2 regions of the Streptomyces sp. CA-135486 genome follow, and region 2 is predicted to be linked to the other one. Evidence: predicted binding sites of a transcription regulator. Region 2 holds the regulator's gene; the other holds the start of a gene.
The links. Region 2 encodes HrcA, which represses chaperone genes, less so after heat shock. Its sites were predicted from a motif close to TTNGCACTCNGNNNNNCNGAGTGCNAA; they were not measured.
Positions count from the first base shown of each region.

Region 1: groES (co-chaperone GroES) is a predicted target of HrcA. The motif match lies at 4,319-4,345, and genes of this name have one in related genera.

Region 1 is NZ_JBNJMM010000002.1:901,996-912,664, forward strand. Features, by position in the region: gene ACQEVG_RS23465 (RNA polymerase sigma factor) at 1-657, shown strand, start outside; gene ACQEVG_RS23470 (hypothetical protein) at 668-1,318, shown strand; gene ACQEVG_RS23475 (class I SAM-dependent methyltransferase) at 1,351-2,538, opposite strand; gene ACQEVG_RS23480 (polysaccharide deacetylase family protein) at 2,621-3,562, shown strand; gene ACQEVG_RS23485 (hypothetical protein) at 3,559-4,203, shown strand; gene groES (co-chaperone GroES) at 4,492-4,800, shown strand; gene groL (chaperonin GroEL) at 4,910-6,538, shown strand; gene ACQEVG_RS23500 (ester cyclase) at 6,647-7,342, opposite strand; gene ACQEVG_RS23505 (hydroxyacid dehydrogenase) at 7,484-8,512, opposite strand; gene ACQEVG_RS23510 (SDR family NAD(P)-dependent oxidoreductase) at 8,581-9,354, opposite strand; gene ACQEVG_RS23515 (multicopper oxidase family protein) at 9,365-10,669, opposite strand, start outside.
Region 2 is NZ_JBNJMM010000001.1:1,334,683-1,345,351, forward strand. Features, by position in the region: gene ACQEVG_RS05940 (HAMP domain-containing protein) at 1-677, opposite strand, end outside; gene ACQEVG_RS05945 (SpoIIE family protein phosphatase) at 884-2,836, shown strand; gene hemW (radical SAM family heme chaperone HemW) at 2,911-4,143, shown strand; gene ACQEVG_RS05955 (DUF3097 domain-containing protein) at 4,227-5,030, opposite strand; gene ACQEVG_RS05960 (MBL fold metallo-hydrolase) at 5,040-5,762, opposite strand; gene hrcA (heat-inducible transcriptional repressor HrcA) at 5,940-6,965, shown strand; gene dnaJ (molecular chaperone DnaJ) at 6,966-8,102, shown strand; gene ACQEVG_RS05975 (nitronate monooxygenase) at 8,375-9,448, shown strand; gene ACQEVG_RS05980 (16S rRNA (uracil(1498)-N(3))-methyltransferase) at 9,445-10,188, shown strand; gene ACQEVG_RS05985 (hypothetical protein) at 10,608-10,669, shown strand, end outside.

The sequences.
Region 1 (10,669 bases), on a different contig from region 2:
ACGGCGGGCGACGACTGGCAGCGCCCGGCGCTCTGCGAGGACGCGCTGCGGCTCGGCCGGGTGCTGGCCGGCCTCATGCCCCAGGAGCCCGAAGTCCACGGCCTGGTCGCACTGCTGGAGATCCAGGCCTCACGCACGGCGGCGCGCACCGGCCCGGACGGCGAGCCGGTGCTGCTCGCCGACCAGAACCGCTCCCGCTGGAACCAAATGCTGATCCGGCGCGGTTTCGCGGCGCTGGCACGGGCGAACGCGACGGCGAGCGGTGCCCCCGGCCCGTACGCCCTCCAGGCCGCGATCGCCGCCTGCCATGCCCAGGCGATGCGCTACGAGGAGACGGACTGGCCGACGATCGCCGTCCTGTACGGACAGCTCGCGGCGCTCACCCCGTCCCCTGTCGTGGAGTTGAACCGCGCGGTCGCGGTCTCGATGGCGGAAGGACCGGAGGCGGGGCTCGCGATGGTGGACGAACTGGCCGCCGAACCCGCCCTGAAGGACTACCACTTGCTGCCGAGCGTGCGCGGGGACCTGCTGGCACGGCTCGGGCGTACGGCGGAGGCGCGGGCGGAGTTCGAGCGGGCGGCATCGCTGACGCGCAACGAGCGGGAGAGGGACCTGCTGTTGGCCCGCGCCTCCGAGTGCGCCCCGGACGGTCGATAGGGTCGGACACATGTCCAGCCGCACTCTGCCCCCGCCCCCGCCGCCTGTGGAAATACGCTGCTGGCCCGACCGCGAGGCGCTGCTCGCCGACCGGGCGAAGGCGATGGAGGAACTGCACCGGCTGAGCATCGGGGTGTCGCGGCTGCTGCTGCTGTGGCTGACGGCGTTCGGCCTGGCGGTGGGATGGGGCCTGGCCGGCGCGGCGCTGAAGACCTTCGAGGAGAGCGTCGACATGTTCAGCGCCCTGTTCGGAGTGATCTTCGCGTGCCTGGCCGCCGGGTTCCTGATCCCGACCGGCATTGTGATCGGACTTGGCGTCCGCCGCGACAAGACCGTCCGTGAACGGCTCACCCAGTGGTCCTCGCTGGACCGCGACCCGACGAGCGACGCCCGCTTCCGCTCGCCCGGAGTGAGCCTGTGCTGGTTCGTGCCGTCGTTCCTGCTGTGCGCGCTGGGACTCTGGCTCTCTTTCGCGACCCCGGCGACGGCGGAGCGCGGCCAGGAGACGTACGCCGACGTCACGATGCTGATGGGCCTTGGGTTCATCCTCTGGCTGACGGGGCTGCTCGGCATCGCGAAGGCGGTGAGCCACTACCGGTGGGCGGTACGGCTGCTGACGGCCGTGCCGCTGCCGGCGGGCCGCGGGGGCACGCACCGCTGAGGCGGAACCGTGTAGGGGGATGGGGACCCGGCTTACGCGGGCCGACCGATCAGCATCGTCGGCGCCCCCGCCACCCGGGTGAGAAAGACCGTCGCCGCATTCGGGCCCTGCGGCTTCACCTTGCGGCGCAGTTCCTCCGGCTCCACTGCCGAGCCGCGCTTCTTCACCGTCAGTACGCCGACCTCCCGCTCCCGCAGCAGCGCCTTCAACTTCTTCAGATTGAAGGGGAGTTCATCGGTGATCTCGTACGCCGTCGCGAACGGCGTCGGGCGCAGCTCGTCCGCCGTGATGTACGCGATTGTCTCGTCGACCAGCCCGCCCTCCAGTTCCTCCGCGACCTCGGCGACCAGATGCGCGCGGATGACCGCGCCGCCGGGCTCGTACAGGAAACGCCCCACCTTCCGCACCGCCGGATCGGGCAGCCCGCGGCCGGTGAGCGCGCGCGGGCCGGGGAGCAGGGTGGCCCGTACCGTGCGGGGAGCCGTGCCGAACCAGAGCACGGCCTCCTTCACATCGCCGTGGTCGGAGATCCACTCCGCCTCGGCGTCCTCGGGGACGGCCTCGTGCGGGATGCCGGGGGCGATCTTGAGTGCCGCGTGCGGGCGGGTGCGGGCCGCGTCGATCGCCCAGGACAGGGGCGGGGAGTACGCCTCCGGGTCGAAGATCCGGCCGCGTCCTCCCCTGCGGGCCGGGTCGACGAAGACCGCGTCGTACGAGGCCGTGTCGATGTCGGTGACATCCGCGCACCGGACCTCGATCAGCTCCGCGAGACCCAGCGCCTCGGCGTTCGCGCGCACGGTCTCGGCCGTCAGCGGGTCCCGGTCCACCGCCAGGACCGAGATGCCGGCCCGGGCCAGCGCGATCGCGTCGCCGCCGATGCCACTGCACAGGTCCGCCACGTTCCGTACGCCGAGGGCGGCGAAGCGCTCGGCGCGGTACGAGGCGACGGAGCGGCGGGTCGCCTGCTCGACGCCGTTCGGCGTGAAGTACATCCGGCCCGCGTCCTCGGGCCCGAACTTGGCGGCCGCCCGCTGTCGCAGCCGCGCCTGCCCGAGCGCCGCCGAGACCAGTTCCGCCGGGTGCTCGCGGCGCAGCCGGGTGGCGACGGCCAGTTCCTCGGACGGGTTGTAGTCGGCCAGGGAGTCCAGCAGCGCCCGCCCCTCCTCGGTGAGCAGAGCGGCGAAGGAGGCAAGGGGATCGAGGTCGTTCACCCGGCCCATTGTGGGCCAGCCGGGGGATGGTGCGCCCGCGGCGGCGGTGTCGGCCGGGCCGTACGGACCCGTGCTGACAGGATGCGGCGCCATGCAGCTAGTACGACAAAAGTCAAAAAGTACTCTGAATGGGGCGCGAGTCGGCAGGGCCCGTGCCGTCCTGGCCGTGCTCCTGGTCGCTGCCCTCGCCGCCGCCTGCGCCGCCGAGTCCCCGGACGCCGGCAGGGGCGCGGAACCTGCCCCGGGTCAGCAGCCGAAGCAGCCGCCAGGACCGGCCGGCGCGCTCTCCGCGTACGTGGCGAAGGTGAAGCATGCCCAGGCGGCACGGGCGCTCGCCGCCAAGAAGTGGGGCCTGGCCAAGACCCCGCTGGCCGCCCCCCAGCCGCCCGCCGAGAAGCCGAAGATCACCACCCGCAAGGGCTTCGAGGTGGAGGGTGGCGAGTCCCTGCCACCGGTCTTCACCACGGTGCCGGTCAAGGAGAAGATTGTTTTCCTGACGATCGACGACGGTGCGGAGAAGGACCCCGCCCTGCTCCGGATGATGAACGATCTCCAGATCCCGTACAGCGCCTTCCTCAGCGACTACTTGATCGACGACAACTACGACTACTTCAAACAGATGCAGGACCACGGCGTCGCCCTGCAGAACCACACCCTCAACCACCGATACCTGCCCGGCCTTTCGTACACCCAGCAGAAGAGGGAGATCTGCGGTCAGGAGGCCAAGCTCGAGAAGCGGTACGGAAAGCGGCCCCCGCTCTTCCGCCCGCCGTACGGCAACTACAACCGGGACACGCTGCGCGTCGCCCGGTCGTGTGGTGTGAAGGCCGTGCCTCTGTGGGCCGCCGAGGCATTTCCCGATCACATGGAGTGGCGGGAGTGGGACCGGGACCTGCACCCCGGCGACATCATCCTCACGCACTTCCGTGGCCGCCATGACTGGAAGGGCACCATGCCCGACATGATCCGGCGGGTGATGAAGACGGTCACCGACAAGGGCTACGCCGTGGCGAGGCTGGAGGACTACGTATGACAGGGGCGCACCGGCTGCTGGCCGGGCTGCTGGCGGCCGGTGCGCTGCTCACCGCGGGGTGCGCTCAGTCGGTGGACCCGATCGAGCGCCTCGGGCGCAAGGCCGCGCAGAGGGTCACCCCCGGCGCGGGCCCGCCCGGCTCGGCGGTGCACAAGCGGTGGGGGCTGGCCGGACCGCTCGCCGCCGCGCCGAAGCCGCCTGCGCACCGGCTCTCTACGGCGTATGTGGTGGACCGGGTGCGCACCCCCGACAAGGTCGTCTTCCTCACCTTCGACGAGGGCGCGGCGCACGACCCGCAGTTCGTCCGGATGACCGCCGAGCTGAAGTTGCCGGTCAGCATGTTCCGTTCGAGCGCCCGCTCCGACCTGAGCACCCTCTCGTACGAGAGGCAGCGCGCCGAGATCTGCGGGCAGCGGGAGCGTCATCTGTTCCGCCCGCCGCACGCGACCTACAACGGGGACACCTTGCGGGCGGCGGCCGACTGCGGGATCCGTGCGGTGGTGCTGGCCAGGGAGTACGCGGAGGGCGAACGGCTCCACCCCGGCGACATCGTGCGGGCGGAGACGAGGACCACGGCGCGGCTGCTGCGCCGCATCCAGGAGCAGGGGTACGCGGTGGCCCGCCTGGAGGACTACGTCTGAGAAGGCTGGCCAGGCGCCGGGCGGGACTACGCCGGACGGGGGTTCCACGGGGCGGGGCCGGCTCCCGTCCGCGCCGTGCCTCAGGGGCTGCTGAAGCCGCCGCGCGGCAGATCAATTGGCACTCCGCTTGACCGAGTGCTAATCCCGGTCATAGTCTCAGTTCTGGCACTCCCCACCGGAGAGTGCCAACACAGCGACGGGCAGGTCCGGCACCCGCGACGACGGATCCACCTGGTCGCCACCTCAGACAGTTAACCCCGTGAGATCTCCGAAGGGGGAGGTCGGATCGTGACGACCGCCAGCTCCAAGGTTGCCATCAAGCCGCTCGAGGACCGCATTGTGGTCCAGCCGCTCGACGCCGAGCAGACCACGGCCTCTGGCCTGGTCATTCCGGACACCGCCAAGGAGAAGCCCCAGGAGGGCGTCGTCCTGGCCGTGGGCCCGGGCCGCTTCGAGAACGGCGAGCGTCTTCCGCTCGACGTGAAGACCGGCGACATCGTGCTGTACAGCAAGTACGGCGGCACCGAGGTGAAGTACAACGGCGAGGAGTACCTCGTCCTCTCGGCTCGCGACGTGCTCGCGATCATCGAGAAGTAATTCACCAGAATTTGCTGTGAACTGCGCCCCTGGCCCCCGCTGCTGTGTTCATTCACGTGTGCCGGGTGGTCAGGGGCGCAGTTCATTTTGAGAGGACTGATTCAGCTCCATGGCGAAGATCCTGAAGTTCGACGAGGACGCCCGTCGCGCCCTCGAGCGTGGCGTCAACAAGCTTGCCGACACCGTCAAGGTGACGATCGGCCCCCGCGGCCGCAATGTCGTCATCGACAAGAAGTTCGGCGCACCCACCATCACCAACGACGGCGTGACCATCGCCCGTGAGGTCGAGGTCGAGGACCCGTACGAGAACCTCGGCGCCCAGCTGGTGAAGGAGGTGGCGACCAAGACCAACGACATCGCGGGTGACGGCACCACCACCGCCACCGTGCTGGCCCAGGCGCTCGTCCGCGAGGGCCTGCGCAACGTCGCCGCCGGCGCGTCCCCGGCCGCCCTGAAGAAGGGCATCGACGCCGCGGTCGCGGCCGTGTCCGAGGAGCTCCTCGCGACCGCCCGCCCGATCGACGACAAGGCCGACATTGCTGCCGTCGCCGCGCTCTCCGCGCAGGACCAGCAGGTCGGCGAGCTGATCGCCGAGGCCATGGACAAGGTCGGCAAGGACGGTGTCATCACCGTCGAGGAGTCCAACACCTTCGGTCTGGAGCTCGACTTCACCGAGGGCATGGCCTTCGACAAGGGCTACCTGTCGCCGTACATGGTGACCGACCAGGAGCGGATGGAGGCCGTCCTCGACGAGCCGTACATCCTCATCCACCAGGGCAAGATCTCTTCGATCCAGGACCTGCTGCCGCTGCTCGAGAAGGTCATCCAGGCGGGCAGCTCCAAGCCGCTGCTGATCATCGCCGAGGACGTCGAGGGCGAGGCCCTCTCCACCCTCGTGGTCAACAAGATCCGCGGCACCTTCAACGCGGTCGCGGTCAAGGCCCCGGGCTTCGGCGACCGCCGCAAGGCGATGCTGCAGGACATTGCCACCCTCACCGGTGCCACCGTGGTGGCCGAGGAGGTCGGCCTCAAGCTCGACCAGGCCGGTCTGGACGTGCTGGGCACCGCCCGCCGCGTCACCATCTCCAAGGACGACACGACCATCGTCGACGGTGGCGGCAGCCACGAGGACGTCGTCGGCCGTGTCAACCAGATCAAGGCCGAGATCGAGTCCACGGACTCCGACTGGGACCGCGAGAAGCTCCAGGAGCGCCTCGCGAAGCTGGCCGGCGGCGTGTGCGTGATCAAGGTCGGCGCCGCCACCGAGGTGGAGCTGAAGGAGAAGAAGCACCGTCTGGAGGACGCCATCTCCGCGACCCGCGCCGCGGTCGAGGAGGGCATCGTCTCCGGTGGTGGCTCCGCGCTGGTCCACGCCGCCAAGGTGCTCGAGGGCAACCTCGGCAAGGAGGGCGACGAGGCCACCGGTGTCGCGGTCGTCCGCCGCGCCGTCGTCGAGCCGCTGCGCTGGATCGCCGAGAACGCCGGCCTCGAGGGCTACGTCATCACCGCCAAGGTGGCGGAGCTGGACAAGGGCCAGGGCTTCAACGCCGCGACCGGCGAGTACGGCGACCTGGTGAAGGCCGGCGTCATCGACCCGGTCAAGGTCACGCGCTCCGCCCTGGAGAACGCCGCGTCCATCGCCTCGCTGCTGCTCACGACCGAGACCCTGGTCGTCGAGAAGCCGGCCGAGGAGGAGGCCGACGCGGGCCACGGCCACGGTCACGGTCACAGCCACTGACACGGTCACGGACGCCGTCACCGACGACGTCGCAGGACGTGTGAAGGCCCCTGTTCCCGCGCGCTGCGGGAACGGGGGCCTTCAGCGTTTTGGCGCTGGTCCGTTGTGCTAGCCCATCGCGCCGAGCTGCTTCATGAGGCCGATGGCGTCGAAGTGCCACCAGCCTTCCTGGATCTTCCCGTCCTCGAAGTGGAAGATCGTGGTGCCGGTCATGGTGCACTGCTTGCCGGTGGGGGCGATGCCCATGAAGTCGCCCTTGTGCCGGCCCGTCCAGGTCCACAACGTCACGACGTCGTCACCCTCGGAGATCTGCCTGTCAAGATCGAAGGTGAAGTCGAAGGCGTTGCGATAGCCGGTGACATCGCTGCGAATATTGTCGATCCCTACGACGGTGTCCTCCTCCTTCATGATGTCGTGGTCGCGGTAGTCGGCCGCGAACACCTCCTCCAAGGCGTCGAGATTGCCTCCGGCGGCTATCTCGTGGAAGAAGCGGCGGGCGGTCGCCGTGTTCAGCTGCTCCTCGCGAACCACGTCGAGGTCGGTGAACGAGGGCATCCCGTCGCAGAGCGCCACCATGTCCTGGAAGATCCGGTCGGTCTCCGGAAGGTGGGAGTTCTTCATCGCCTCTTCGTACGAGGGGAATTCGACGATCTCGACATAGTGGGAGCCGTCGGACCGGTCCTTACCGGTGACGGTGTGTGTGGCGGTCCGCTTGCCCTTGGTCTGCTCGACCCACTTGTCCATGAGCTTGTCCACGCTGTCGTACTGCGCGGTCTTGTAGTCGACTATCTGTACGAATTTCATGGCGCCTCCCGGAGGGGTGGGGGATACGTCCATTTTAGTGATGAATACCGTTTTTACGCGGTCTGGGTATGTGCGGCGTCCCCTCCACTCCGCGGCGGGCGGGACCGGAGTTCAGGCCGGGCCGGGCGGCGCGCTGTCGCCCTAGGCGGACTGGTGCCGCGTTGCCGCCAGGACCGGGTCCATGAAGGGCAGCCCCTTCGCGTACCGCTCCAGTTCGTCGAGGGTCCGGTCCGCCATCCGGTGCAGTTCATTGCCGAGCGAGCCCGCGATGTGCGGGGTCAGCAGGACATTGGGGAGGCTGTACAACGGCGAGTCGGCGGGCGGGACTTCGGGGTCGGTGACGTCGAGTACGGCGTGCAGCCGGCCCGATGTCAGCTCCGGCAGCAGCGCTTCCCCGTCGATCAGCGAGCCACGCGAGGTGTTGATCAAGGTCCCCCCGTCCGGCATCAGCGCCAGTCGGCGGCCGTCGATCATATGGCGCGTTGTCGCCAGCTGCGGAGCGTGGACCGTGACGATGTGGCTGCGGCTGCAGAGCTCGTCAAGACCGGTGAGAACCGCGCCGAGTCCGGCCGCATCGGCGGGGGTGACGTACGGGTCGTACAGCAGTACCTCGAAATCGAACGGCCGCAACAGCTCAATGACGCGGCGGCCGATCCGCGACGCGCCGACGATTCCTGCCGTACGGCGGTAGTTGCCGGCGTCGGCGAGCTCCCGGCTCCAGTCGTGGCCCGTGCGCAGCCGGCCGTAGCGCTGTGCCGAGCGCAGCACCTGCTTGCCCGCGAAGAGGATCGCCGCGAGCGTGTACTCGGCCACGGGCAGGGCGTTGACGGCGGCGGCCGAGGTCACGGCGATGCCGCGCTCCCAGCACGCCTCGGTGATGTGATGCCTGACGGAGCCCGCGGCATGCACCACCGCCCGCAATCCGGGAGCGGCATCAAGGACTTCGGCGGTGAGCGGGGGAGCACCCCAGCAGGTCAGCAGTACGTCGGCGGCGGCGAGGGCGGCGGCGACTTCGGGCGTCGGGGCCGCCAGGTCGTGGGCGATCAGCTGCGGGTCGGTGCGGGCGAGCGCGGTCAGCCGGGTGCGGTGCCGGTCGGCGAACAGCCGCTCGGCGATGCCCGGGCCCATGGCGAGCAGGACCGTGGGGCGGTTGTCCGTGGCGGGATGCATGCTGGAACCCGTACTCCTCATATGTCGCTTGAGGTCCAACTGATCACGGGAACGCCCGAAGACATTTCCTACTGAGGCCCGTATTTACGACCGGCCTTCGAGCTGACTCCGCCCAGCAGCCCCCGCGGCGCCAGTTTCACCACGCTCATGAGCACCTTGTACCGCGGGTCCGGGATCGACAGAGTCTTTCCGCGTGCCAGGTCGGACAACGCTGTCGAAACCAGCTTGTCCGCGTCCAGCCACATCCACCCCGGGATGTTCTCCGTGCCCATCCCGGCCCGCTCATGGAACTCGGTGCGTACGAAGCCGGGGCAGAGCGCCATCAGCCGCACCCCCGACCCCGCCAGATCCCGCGCGGCTCCCTGTGTGAACTGCACGACCCACGCCTTCGACGCGCCGTACGTCCCGCGCGGCACGAACGCGGCCACCGACGCCACATTCACCACACCGCCCCGGCCGCGCTCGCGCATCGCCCCGGCCGCCGCCGAGGTGAGCCGCAGCACCGCCTCGCAATGCACCTTCAGCATCGTCAGCTCGTCGGCCATGGACACTTCCAGCAAGCGCCCCTTGTTCCCGAACCCGGCGTTGTTGACCAGCAGATCCACCGCGTTCTTGCGGTCGGCGAGCCGCCGCTCGACCGCCTCGATCCCGTCGTCCCGGGAGAGGTCGGCGGTCAGCACCTCCGCCTCGATGCCGTGCCGGTCGTGCAGCTCGGTGGCCTGCTCCTGCAGCCGCTTGGTGTCGCGGGCCACGAGCACCAGGTTGTGTCCCTCGGCCGCGAGCCGCCGCGCGAACGCGGCACCGATCCCCGCGGTCGCTCCCGTAATCAGTGCAGTCGTCATAGGCGGCACGTTAGTGCCCCGAGTGTGAGTGCGGTGTACGCACCTTGCCTGCCTGCCGGCCCTTCTCGACCACTACGAACTGACCCATCATCCCCAGGTCCTCGTGGTACAGCAGATGACAGTGGTACATATACGGAGTCTCCGGGTCCGCCGGCCCCTCGAAGCGCATCGCGAGCTTGACCGTCTTGAACGGGGGCACGAAGACCGTGTCCTTCGCCCCGCGCAGCTCGGGCGGCGGCTCCTCGCCGTCCACCTCCAGGACCCGGAACTGCACATCGTGCACGTGGAAGTTGTGCGGGGTGCCGTGTTCGTTGCGTACGGTCCAGGTCTCGGCGGTCCCCCGGACGACCGTCTCGTCGATCCGGTCCATCTTCATCTTCTTGCCGTTGATGCCGGTCGTCACCAGACCGAAGAACCGTTCGCCCACCGAGTCCGATCCGTCGGGCACCTCCAGCGTGCCCAGTTCGCCGGGGAGCTGGGGCGAGGGCCGCAGCGCCTTTGCGGCCCGCAGCTGAAGGACATCGAAGCTGTCGTCCCCGCCGCCGAAGCGCCCCTGCCAGCCGTCCCCGTAACCGCTGTGCGGGAAGCTGCGCAGCACGGTCCGCTCGCCGGGCTTCATCCGCACCACGATCTCGGCCCGTTCACCGGGGGAGAGCTGTATCCGGTCCGTCCCGGTCGGCTGCTCGAGCAGCCCGCCGTCCGTCCCGATCAGTGCGAACCGCCGATCGTCGGAGAACCCGAAGTCGTATATGCGGGCGGTCGACGCGTTGAGCAGCCGCAGCCGCAGAAGTTCGTCGCCGACCAGCTTGTACGGATCGAGCGTGCCGTTGACCATCGTCCGGTCGCCCAGAAAACCGGTGTCCCGCAGGATCTGGTGCCCGTGGTCGAACTTCGCCCCGTTGAAACGGACGTCCTGGACGATGACCGGCAGATCGTCGACTCCGTACTTCCTGGGCAGCGCGAGCCGGGCCGACTTCTCGTCGTCGAGGAGGAACATCCCGGCGAGACCGCGCTGCACATGCCGCTCCGTCGTGCCGTGCGGATGCGGGTGGTACCAGAGCGTCGCCGCGGGCTGGTTCACGGTCCAGCGTGGGCTGAAGGTCCCGCCCGGGGCGACCATCTGATGCGGACCGCCGTCCATCTTCGCGGGCAGATGCATGCCGTGCCAGTGCACGGTGGATGCCTCGCCCAGCGTGTTCTTGATCTTCACCTCGATCTTCTCGCCGCGCTTCGCCCGCAGCGTCGGCCCGAGGAAGTCGCCGTTGAAGCCCCAGGTGGGCGTCTGCTTGCCGGCTCTGAACTCCTTCTGACCCGC
Region 2 (10,669 bases):
GCCGAGAGCTGGTCGACCATGGTGTTGACGGTGAGCTTCAGCTCCAGGAGCTCGCCGGTCGCCTCGACCGTGACCGTACGGGTCAAGTCGCCGCGCGCCACCGCCGTGGTCACCGCGGCGATGTCGCGCACCTGCGCGGTCAGCCGGGCGGCCATGGTGTTGACCGCCTCGGTCACGTCCCGCCAACTGCCGGACAGGCCCTGCACCTTGGCGCGCCCGCCGAGGCGGCCCTCGGTGCCCACCTCCCGGGCCACCCTGGTCACCTCGCCGGTGAACAGGGACAGCTGGTCCACCATCTTGTTGACCGCGCGGCCCAGACGGCGCAGATCGCCGCGCAACTGGCGGTTGCCGTCGTGCAGATCGACCCGCTGAGTGAGATCGCCGCCCGCCACCGCGTCCAGCACCCGGGTGGCGTTGGCGGCCGGTACCACCAAGGCGTCCAGCAGCGCGTTCGTACTGATGACTCCGGACGTCCAGGCGCCCTGGCCGGGGCTCGCCGACAGACGGTCGTCCAGCCTGCCGTGCCGCACCACCTCCCGGCGCACCCGGGTCAGTTCATCCGCGAAGTGCTGATTGCGCACGGCGATCTGGTTGAACATCGCCGCCAGCTCCGCCGACATGCCCTCATGGGTTTCGGGCACACGTACCGTGAAGTCTCCGTCCCGCAGTGCCGTCATCGCGGCCAGCAGCGGGCGCAGCTCCGCCACACGTATCCAGGCGCCGTCGGAGGGCGGCTGGGCGGGCGACAGCGCAAGATCTTTATTCATATCCGCCCACTTCGGTGACTCGACGCTTATGGGCAGGCTCAGTCTGTCACTCTGTCGGTGTCATAAGCGGCGCATTGCCAGAACCGACCAGGAGCCACACCGTGGGGTCCTTTCCGATGCAGCGCGATACGGTCCAACGCTCAACGCCGTTGTACCCGTTACGGGATGACGCACGGTCGATTTCGCGCACCAGTCTGCCGGGCAACCCCCTCGCGCCGTCCGCCGCACGCCGCTTCGTACGCGCCGCCCTCGCCGACTGGACCAACCTCGGCCTGCTCGCCACCTGCGCCTTCTGCCGAGGGACGGCCGGCAGCGGGGGCTGCCAGCCGGGCCGGCACAGTACGGACCGGCTCGCGGACGACGCCGTACTCGTCGTCAACGAACTGGTCACCAACGCCGTCGTGCATGCGGGCACCACCGTCGAACTCCTCTGCCGGCTCGAGGAGCAGGCCGACGGCGAGCCGGCCGCGCTGGTGATCGAGGTCTCCGACCATCACCCGGCCAGGGCCGTACGGAACGAACCGGACGGCGAGGACCGGACCGGCACCCCTGAGTACGGGCGCGGCCTCCATCTCGTCGGCGCCCTCGCGGAGCGCTGGGGCATCACCTACCTCACGGCCCTCAAGACCGTCTGGGCCCGGCTGCCCGTCGACGGCTGGGACACCTGCCCGCTGCCCGGCGCCGAACCGGCAATGCAACGCGGACTGCGCGCCGCCGAGATCCTCGCGCCCGCGCCGCGCCGCGCCGTCCGCGAGGACCAGGACTGGCTCAGCCGCGGCGCGCTCTCCTTCCTCGCCGAAGCGTCCGACCTGCTCGCCGGGCAACTCGACGAGGACATGGTCGCCGCGCTGGCGGGGCAGTTGCTGGTGCCGCGGCTCGCCGACTGGTGCGCGATCTGGCTGGAGGGCGAGGCCGGGCGCGCGGGGTGGGGCACGGGCGGCCCGTCGGGGGCCGCGCAACGGCTCGCCCGCGTCTGGCACGGCGACGAGTCCCGGATCGAGAAGCTGCGCGAGGTCCTCGGCAAGGAGCCGCCACGGCTGCCCGAAACACCGCGCAACGGGCCGGTGTCGATCCCCTGGCCGACCGAGGGCGAACCCGGCGAAGAGGAGGGGACGGCGCTGGCCTACCGACTCGTCGCGGGCGGGCGCGGGCTCGGCACACTGGTCGTCGCCCGGCACGGGCCGGGGCGCGTGCCCGATGAAGTGACCGCGCTGATCGAGGACTTCGCCCGGCGGGTGGCTCTGGCGATCGGCGCGGCCCGCCAGTACACCCGGCAGGCCACCATCAGCAGGATCCTGCAGCGCGGGCTGCTGCCGGGCAAGGTCGGGGAGATCCCCGGCGTCGACCAGTTCCTCGTGTACGAGCCGAGCGACGACGGAGTCGCGGGCGGCGACTTCTACGACATCTTCCCGGCGGGCTCGGGCGGCCGCTGGTGCTTCATGCTCGGCGACGTCCAGGGCAGCGGGCCCGAGGCCGCCGTCGTGACCGGGCTCGCCCGGCCCTGGCTGCGGCTGCTCGCTCGCGAGGGATACCAGGTCGGCGCGGTGCTCGACCGGCTGAACGGACTCCTCCTCGACGATGCGATGGAGGCGGCCGAGGCAGCCGCGCTGATGGTGGCTGCCGCGGGCGGGCAGGGGCTGCCGGAGGGGCCGCAGGCGCGGTTCCTCTCCGTCCTCTACGGCGAGCTGGTGCCCTTTGCGCAGGGCGGCGTGCGGTGCACAGTCGCGAGCGCGGGCCATCCCCTGCCGCTGCTGCTGAGGCCCGACGGCCGGGTGCTCACGGCGGCTGAGCCGCAGGTGCTGCTCGGGGTCGTCGAGGACGTGGCCTACCAGAGCCAGACCTTCGACCTGGAACCTGGCGACACGCTGCTCTGCGTCACGGACGGGGTGACGGAGCGGCGCTCGGGGGCGCGGATGTTCGACGACGGGGACGGGCTCGCGCGGGTGCTGGCGAGCTGCGTGGGGCTGACCGCGCAGGGGGTGGCCGAGCGGATCAGGCAGGCGGTGCACGAGTTCGCGGAGACGCCGCCGGGAGACGATCTCGCGCTGCTGGTGCTGCGGGCGCAGTAGCCGTGCCGTGCCACGTCCTGGGTGCCCACAGGCGACGTGCCGGGCCACGTCCTGGGTGACGGACAATGGGGGGCATGCCTTCCGTACTGCCCGATGGTGAGCCGATGCCCGAGAACGGGACGCTGCCCGCGTCCGCGCTCGAGGGCGCCGGAGACCGGCCGCTCGCCTTCTATCTGCATGTGCCGTACTGCGCGACCCGCTGCGGCTACTGCGACTTCAACACCTACACGGCGACCGAGCTGCGCGGCTCGGGCGGCGTGCTGGCCTCCCGCGACAACTACGCCGCGACGCTCACCGACGAGGTGCGGCTGGCCCGGAAGGTGCTCGGCGACGACCCGCGACAGGTCCGGACCGTGTTCGTCGGGGGCGGTACGCCGACGCTGCTCGCCGCCGCCGATCTCGTACGGATGCTGGATGCCGTACGGGAGGAGTTCGGGCTCGCGGACGACGCGGAGATCACCACCGAGGCGAATCCGGAGTCGGTGAACCCCGAGTATCTGGCGGAGCTGCGCGAGGGCGGCTTCAACCGGATCTCCTTCGGCATGCAGAGCGCGCGGCAGCATGTGCTGAAGGTGCTGGACCGTACACATACGCCGGGGCGGCCCGAGGCATGCGTGGCGGAGGCGCGGGCGGCGGGCTTCGGCCATGTGAACCTCGACCTGATCTACGGCACGCCGGGGGAGTCCGACGACGACTGGCGCGCGTCGCTCGCCGCGGCGGTGGGCGCGGGTCCCGACCACATCTCGGCGTACGCGCTGATCGTGGAGGAGGGCACGCAGCTGGCGCGGCGGATCCGGCGCGGTGAGGTCCCGATGACGGACGACGACGTCCACGCGGACCGGTATCTGATCGCCGACGACGTGCTGTCGCGCGCCGGTTTCGACTGGTACGAGGTCTCCAACTGGTCGACCTCCCGGGCGGGCCGGTGCCTGCACAACGAGCTGTACTGGCGCGGCGCGGACTGGTGGGGCGCGGGACCCGGGGCGCACAGCCATGTGGGCGGCGTGCGCTGGTGGAACGTGAAGCACCCGGGCGCGTATGCGGCGGCGCTGGCGGAGGGGCGGTCGCCGGGGGCGGGCCGCGAGGTGCTCTCGCCGCAGGACCGCCGGGTGGAGCGCGTCCTGCTGGAACTGCGCCTGCGCGAGGGCGTGCCACTGTCGCTGCTCCGGCCCGCGGGCCTCGCGGCGGCGGGGCGCGCGCTGGGGGACGGCCTGCTGGAGTCGGGGGCGTACGAGGCGGGGAGTGCGGTGCTGACGTTGCGGGGGCGGTTGCTGGCGGATGCGGTGGTGCGGGACCTGGTGGACTGACGGGGCGGAGCCCTGCCGGGCCTTCCCGAGTGGGGGCTCCGCCCCGAGCCCCGCTCCTCAGTCGCCGGAGGGGCGGGACATTCCTACGGCGCCGTCACGAAATCGATCAGCTCCTCCACCCGCCCCAGCAGCTCCGGTTCCAGGTCCCTGTAGGACCGCACCCCGGAGAGAATCCGCTGCCACGCCGCCCCCGTGTTCTCCCGCCAGCCCAGTGCGCGGCAGACGCCCGTCTTCCAGTCCTGGCCGTGCGGGATCGACGGCCACGCCGGGATGCCCACCGAGGAGGGCTTCACCGCCTCCCACACGTCGATGTAGGGATGGCCCACCACCAGCACGTCCGCGCCCGTGACCCGGTCCGCGATGCGGGACTCCTTCGAGCCGGGGACCAGATGGTCCACCAGGACGCCGAGGCGTGCGTCCGGGCCGGGGGCGAAGTCGGCGACGATCGACGGGAGGTCGTCGATGCCCTCCAGGTACTCGACGACGACGCCCTCGATGCGCAGGTCGTCGCCCCAGACGCGTTCCACGAGTTCCGCGTCGTGGCGGCCCTCCACGTAGATGCGGCCCGCACGGGCGACACGGGCGCGCGCCCCCGGGACCGCTATCGATCCCGAGGCCGTACGGGCCGGGCGGGCCGGGCCCGCAGCCGAGGGGCGGACGAGGGTGACCACCTTCCCCTCCAGGAGGAAGCCCCGCGGCTCCAGCGGGAAGACCCGGTGCTTGCCGAAGCGGTCCTCCAGCGTCACCGTCCCCGCCTCACAGCGGATCACCGCACCGCAGAAGCCCGTCCCGACCTCCTCCACGACCAGATCGGGCTCGGCCGGCACCTCCGGTGCGGGCCGCGACTTCTTCCAAGGCGGGGTCAGATCCGGGCTGTAGCTGCGCATTCGGCGACGCTACGACACCCCGAAGCGCGCCGCCAGCATGTCTCGCTGCGCGCGTACGAACGCCGCGTCCACGACCGCCCCGTGCCCCGGCACATACACCGCGTCCTCGCCGCCCAGTGACAGCAGCCGGTCCAGCGCCGCCGGCCAGCGGGACGGGATGGCGTCCGGGCCCGCCTGCGGCTCGCCGGACTCCTCCACCAGGTCGCCGCAGAACACCACCTCCGGGTCCCCCGGCACCAGCACCGCGAGGTCGTGGCCCGAATGACCGGGGCCCACGTTCGCCAGCAGCACCTGGCGGCCGCCCAGCTCCAGCGTCCACTCGCCGCACACCAGATGCTGCGGCACCACCAGCACGTCGACCGCCTCCGCCGCATCGGCGGCCAAGACCCCGTGGCGTACCGCCGAGCCCCGGATCGCGTCCCGGTCCCGCCGCATCAGATCCGCGATGCCCACCGCGCCGTACACCTCGGCCCCCGAGAACGCCGCCGTCCCCAGCACATGGTCGAAGTGGGGGTGACTCAGTGCGATATGCGTCACGCGGCGGCCGGGCAGCAGCGCCTGTGCCTGAGTGCGCAGCTCGGCGCCCTCACGCAGTGTGGAGCCCGTGTCGTACATGAGGACACGGTCCTCACCGGCGATCAATCCGGTGGTCGCGTCCCAGACCGGCAGCCGTCGACGCCCCACCCCGTCGGCCAACCGCTCCCAGCCGAAGTCTTCCCAACTGACGTCCATACCGCGACGCTACTGGCAGCGACCGGCACAGCGCGCGGTAGCGTGGTCGGCTGTCCTGGCTGGCGGCCCTTGCTAGGGGTGTACCTCACCGCCGTACACTGGCACGGGGAAAATGCTGGCACTCGTACGCAGCGAGTGCCAGGCACCACCGAGGAACCACAGCTGGAGGTGTGCGCGATGCTCAGCGAACGCAGACTCGAGGTGCTGCGCGCCATCGTCCAGGACTATGTCGGCACCGAGGAGCCCGTCGGCTCCAAGGCGCTCACCGAGCGTCACAAGCTCGGCGTCTCGCCGGCGACCGTCCGCAACGACATGGCCGTGCTGGAGGACGAGGGCTACATCGCCCAGCCCCACACCAGCGCCGGCCGTATCCCCACGGACAAGGGTTACCGGCTCTTCGTCGACAAGCTGGCCGGCGTCAAGCCGCTGTCGTCGCCCGAGCGGCGCGCCATCCACAGCTTCCTGGACGGAGCCGTCGATCTCGACGACGTGGTCGGCCGTACGGTACGGCTGCTGGCGCAGCTGACCCGGCAGGTCGCCATCGTCCAGTACCCCTCGCTGACCCGGTCCACCGTCCGGCATGTGGAGCTCCTCTCCCTCGCGCCGGCCCGGCTGATGCTCGTGCTGATCACGGACACCGGGCGGGTCGAGCAGCGCATGATCGACTGCCCCGCGCCGTTCGGCGACAGCTCGCTCGCGGACCTGCGGGCCCGGCTCAACAGCCGGGTCGTCGGGCGCCGCTTCGCGGATGTGCCGCAGCTGGTGCAGGACCTTCCCGAGTCCTTCGATTCGGAGGACCGCGGGACCGTCTCCACGGTGCTCTCGACCCTGCTCGAGACCCTGGTCGAGGAGACCGAGGAGCGGCTGATGATCGGCGGCACCGCCAATCTGACCCGCTTCGGGCACGACTTCCCGCTGACCATCAGGCCGGTGCTGGAGGCGCTCGAGGAGCATGTGGTGCTCCTCAAACTGCTCGGTGAGGCGAAGGAATCGGGCGGCATGGGCATGACCGTACGGATCGGTCATGAGAACGCCCATGAGGGCCTCAACTCCACGTCCGTCGTCGCGGTGGGCTACGGTTCGGGCGACGAGGCAGTTGCCAAACTCGGCGTGGTCGGACCGACCCGCATGGACTACCCCGGAACGATGGGAGCGGTACGCGCAGTGGCACGTTACGTCGGACAGATCCTGGCGGAGTCGTAAGTGGCCACGGACTACTACGCCGTACTCGGCGTACGCCGCGACGCGTCCCAGGACGAGATCAAGAAGGCCTTCCGCCGGCTTGCCCGTGAACTCCACCCGGATGTGAATCCGGACCCGAAGACGCAGGAGCGCTTCAAGGAGATCAACGCCGCGTACGAGGTGCTGTCGGACCCGCAGAAGAAGCAGGTCTACGACCTCGGCGGGGACCCGCTGTCGCAGGCGGGCGGCGGTGGCGCGGGCGGCTTCGGAGCCGGTGGCTTCGGAAACTTCTCGGACATCATGGACGCGTTCTTCGGGACGGCGTCGCAGCGGGGACCGAGGTCGCGCACGCGGCGAGGCCAGGACGCCATGATCCGCCTGGAGATCGACCTCAACGAGGCGGCCTTCGGCACGACGAAGGACATCCAGGTCGACACGGCCGTCGTGTGCACCACGTGCTCCGGCGAGGGCGCCGCGCCGGGCACCTCGGCGCAGACGTGTGACATGTGCCGTGGCCGTGGTGAGGTCTCGCAGGTGACGCGGTCCTTCCTGGGGCAGGTCATGACCTCGCGGCCGTGCCCGCAGTGCCAGGGCTTCGGCACGGTCGTGCCGACGCCGTGCCCCGAGTGCGCGGGCGACGGGCGTGTACGGTCCCGCCGGACTCTTACGGTCAAGATCCCGGCCGGTGTCGACAACGGGACGCGCATCCAGCTCGCCGGCGAGGGCGAGGTCGGGCCGGGCGGCGGCCCCGCGGGTGATCTGTACGTGGAGATCCACGAGCTGCCGCACCCGGTCTTCCAGCGGCGCGGCGACGATCTGCACTGCACGGTGACGATCCCGATGACGGCGGCGGCGCTGGGCACGAAGTGCCCGCTGGAGACGCTGGACGGGATGGAAGAGGTCGACATCCGCCCGGGCACGCAGTCGGGCCAGTCGATCCCGCTGCACGGGCGCGGGATCACGCACCTGCGGGGCGGGGGGCGCGGCGACCTGATCGTGCACGTCGAGGTGATGACGCCGTCGAAGCTGGACGCGGACCAGGAGAGGCTGCTGCGGGATCTGGCGAAGCTGCGGGGCGAGGAACGGCCACTGGGCCAGTTCCAGCCGGGCCAGCAGGGTCTGTTCTCCCGCCTGAAGGACGCGTTCAACGGTCGGTAGGGTCTGGGCCGGCGGGGGCGCGTGAGCTGCGCGCGCCTGTCGGCGGGTCCGCCCCGCGTGGGTACCGCAGACCTTGCGCGGTCGCGCAGCCGACGGCGGACGGGGCTCGGGGGCATGCCCCCCGGTTTCGGGAAATGGCCGGGTGGGGGAAATCGCACCCCAGAGCTCGGCCGCGGCGCCGCAGCGGGGGCCCGCACAGCCCCGCCCACGCCCTCTTTCGGGCACCGAACACCCGATTCGGTGCCGCGCCGGTGACGTGGCACCATGCCTGCATGTCCTCCGCACTGACCGATCTCTGCCGGCACCCGATCGTGCAGGCCCCCATGGCGGGCGGCGCATCCTGTCCCCCCTTGGCCGCCGCCGTGTCCGAAGCCGGTGGGCTCGGGTTTCTCGCTGCCGGGTACAAGACCGCGGACGGCATGTACCAGGACGTCAAACAGGTCCGCGGGCTCACCTCGCAGCCCTTCGGCGTGAATCTCTTCATGCCGCAGCCGGGCACGGCCGACCCCGCCGCCGTCGAGGTCTACCGGCATCAGCTCGCCGGTGAGGCGGCCTGGTACGAGACGCCCCTGGGCGACCCCGACTCCGGGCGCGACGACGGGTACGAGGCCAAGCTCGCCATCCTCCTCGACGACCCCGTTCCCGTCGTCTCCTTCACCTTCGGCTGCCCGACCCGTGACGTGCTCGACTCCTTCGCCAAGGCCGGCACCTTCACCGTCGTGACCGTCACCTCGCCCGACGAGGCGCAGGCCGCCCAGTGGGCCGGTGCCGACGCCGTGTGTGTGCAGGGCATCGAGGCGGGCGGGCACCAGGGCACGCACCGGGACGACCCCGCGTTCGACGGCGCCGGGATCGGGCTGCTCTCGCTCATCGCGCTGGTCCGCGAGACCGTACAGCTGCCGATCATCGCCGCGGGCGGCCTGATGCGCGGCGGTCAGATCGCCGGCGCGCTCGCCGCGGGCGCGGTCGCCGGGCAGCTCGGGACCGCGTTCCTGGTCTGCCCCGAGTCCGGCGCCAATGCGCTGCACAAGCAGGCCATGACGAATCCGCTGTTCGTACGTACGGAGTTGACCCGCGCCTTCTCCGGGCGGCCGGCCCGCGGCCTGGTGAATCGTTTCATGCGCGAGCACGGCCCGTACGCCCCCGCCGCCTACCCCGAGGTGCACCACCTGACCAGTGGCCTGCGCAAGGCCGCCGCCAAGGCGGGCGACCCGCAGGGTATGGCGCTGTGGGCCGGTCAGGGCCACCGGATGGCCCGCGAACTGCCCGCCGGGCAGCTCGTCGAGGTCCTCGCCGCCGAAGCCGACTCCGCGCGCGCCGCGCTCGCGCTGGGCGGCTCCCGATGACCGCGCCCGTGTTCCTCGTCGACTCACTGGACGGCGTGGGCCCGGGCTCGCTGATCACCCTGGACGGGCCGGAAGGGCGGCACGCCGTCTCCGTACGCAGGCTGCAGTCCGGTGAGGACATCGTGCTGACGGACGGGCGAGGGCGCGGCGCGGCAGGTGTGGTGCTGCGGACCGAGGGCAAGGACCGGCTGATCGTCGAACCGCTGCAGTTTCCCACGGAGCCCGAGCCCACGCCCCGTCTCACCGTCGTCCAGGCCCTCCCCAAGGGCGACCGTGGCGAACTCGCCGTCGAGACCATGACGGAGACCGGCGTCGACGCCGTCGTGCCCTGGGCCGCCGCGCGCTGTATCACGCAGTGGAAGGGCGAGCGGGGCGCCAAGTCCCTCGCCAAGTGGCGGGCCACGGCGCGCGAGGCGGGCAAGCAGTCGCGCAGGCTCCGCTTTCCCGAGGTCGCGGACGCGGCAACGACCAAGCAGGTTGCGGCGCTTCTGGCCGAGGCCGATTTCGCGGCCGTGCTGCACGAGGAGGGCGCCGAGCCCCTGGCCACCGCGGAACTGCCCGCGCGGGGGTCGATCGTGCTGGTGGTGGGGCCCGAAGGGGGCGTGTCCCCGGAGGAGTTGGCGGCGTTCGCCGAGGCGGGTGCGAAGCCGTACCGGCTGGGGCGCAGCGTGCTGCGCACCTCCACCGCCGGCACGGCCGCGACGGCGCTGTTGCTGGGCCGCACCGGCCGCTGGTCCTAGCTGTCTGACCGGCCCGGCTTTCACTTCGCGGCCGGCTGGGCGGGCAGTGTGAAGACATGCTGCGGGGTCACGATCTGGCCCAGCGACTTGAGCGGCCCGCCGCACGCACCGCGAGGAACGTGTCGGCGTCGACCACGAGCCGGCGCGTGCGATGCGGCTTTCTGGTCATGTCACCGACCGTACGGGGGATTTGTGTCCGCAACCACTCTTTCCTCCCGGGGGACTAGGTGCCACCCTGCGTCTATGCGGGGCATGAGACCAACGAGGTACCGGCGCTCCCTTGTCGCAATCGGCGTCGCAGGGGCGGCAGTTGTGGGTGTCGCGGCCTGTGAGCCGGTGAGCGGCGGGCTGAGCCCGTCGCGGTCGCGGTCACCACCGACAAGACGGGGACCAGCACGCTGGAGCGGATCGGCTTCAAGGTGCGCTGGCTGAGCTGTACGGCGAAGATCGGCGACGGGAAGGCCAGTGCCGGGGCGTCCAC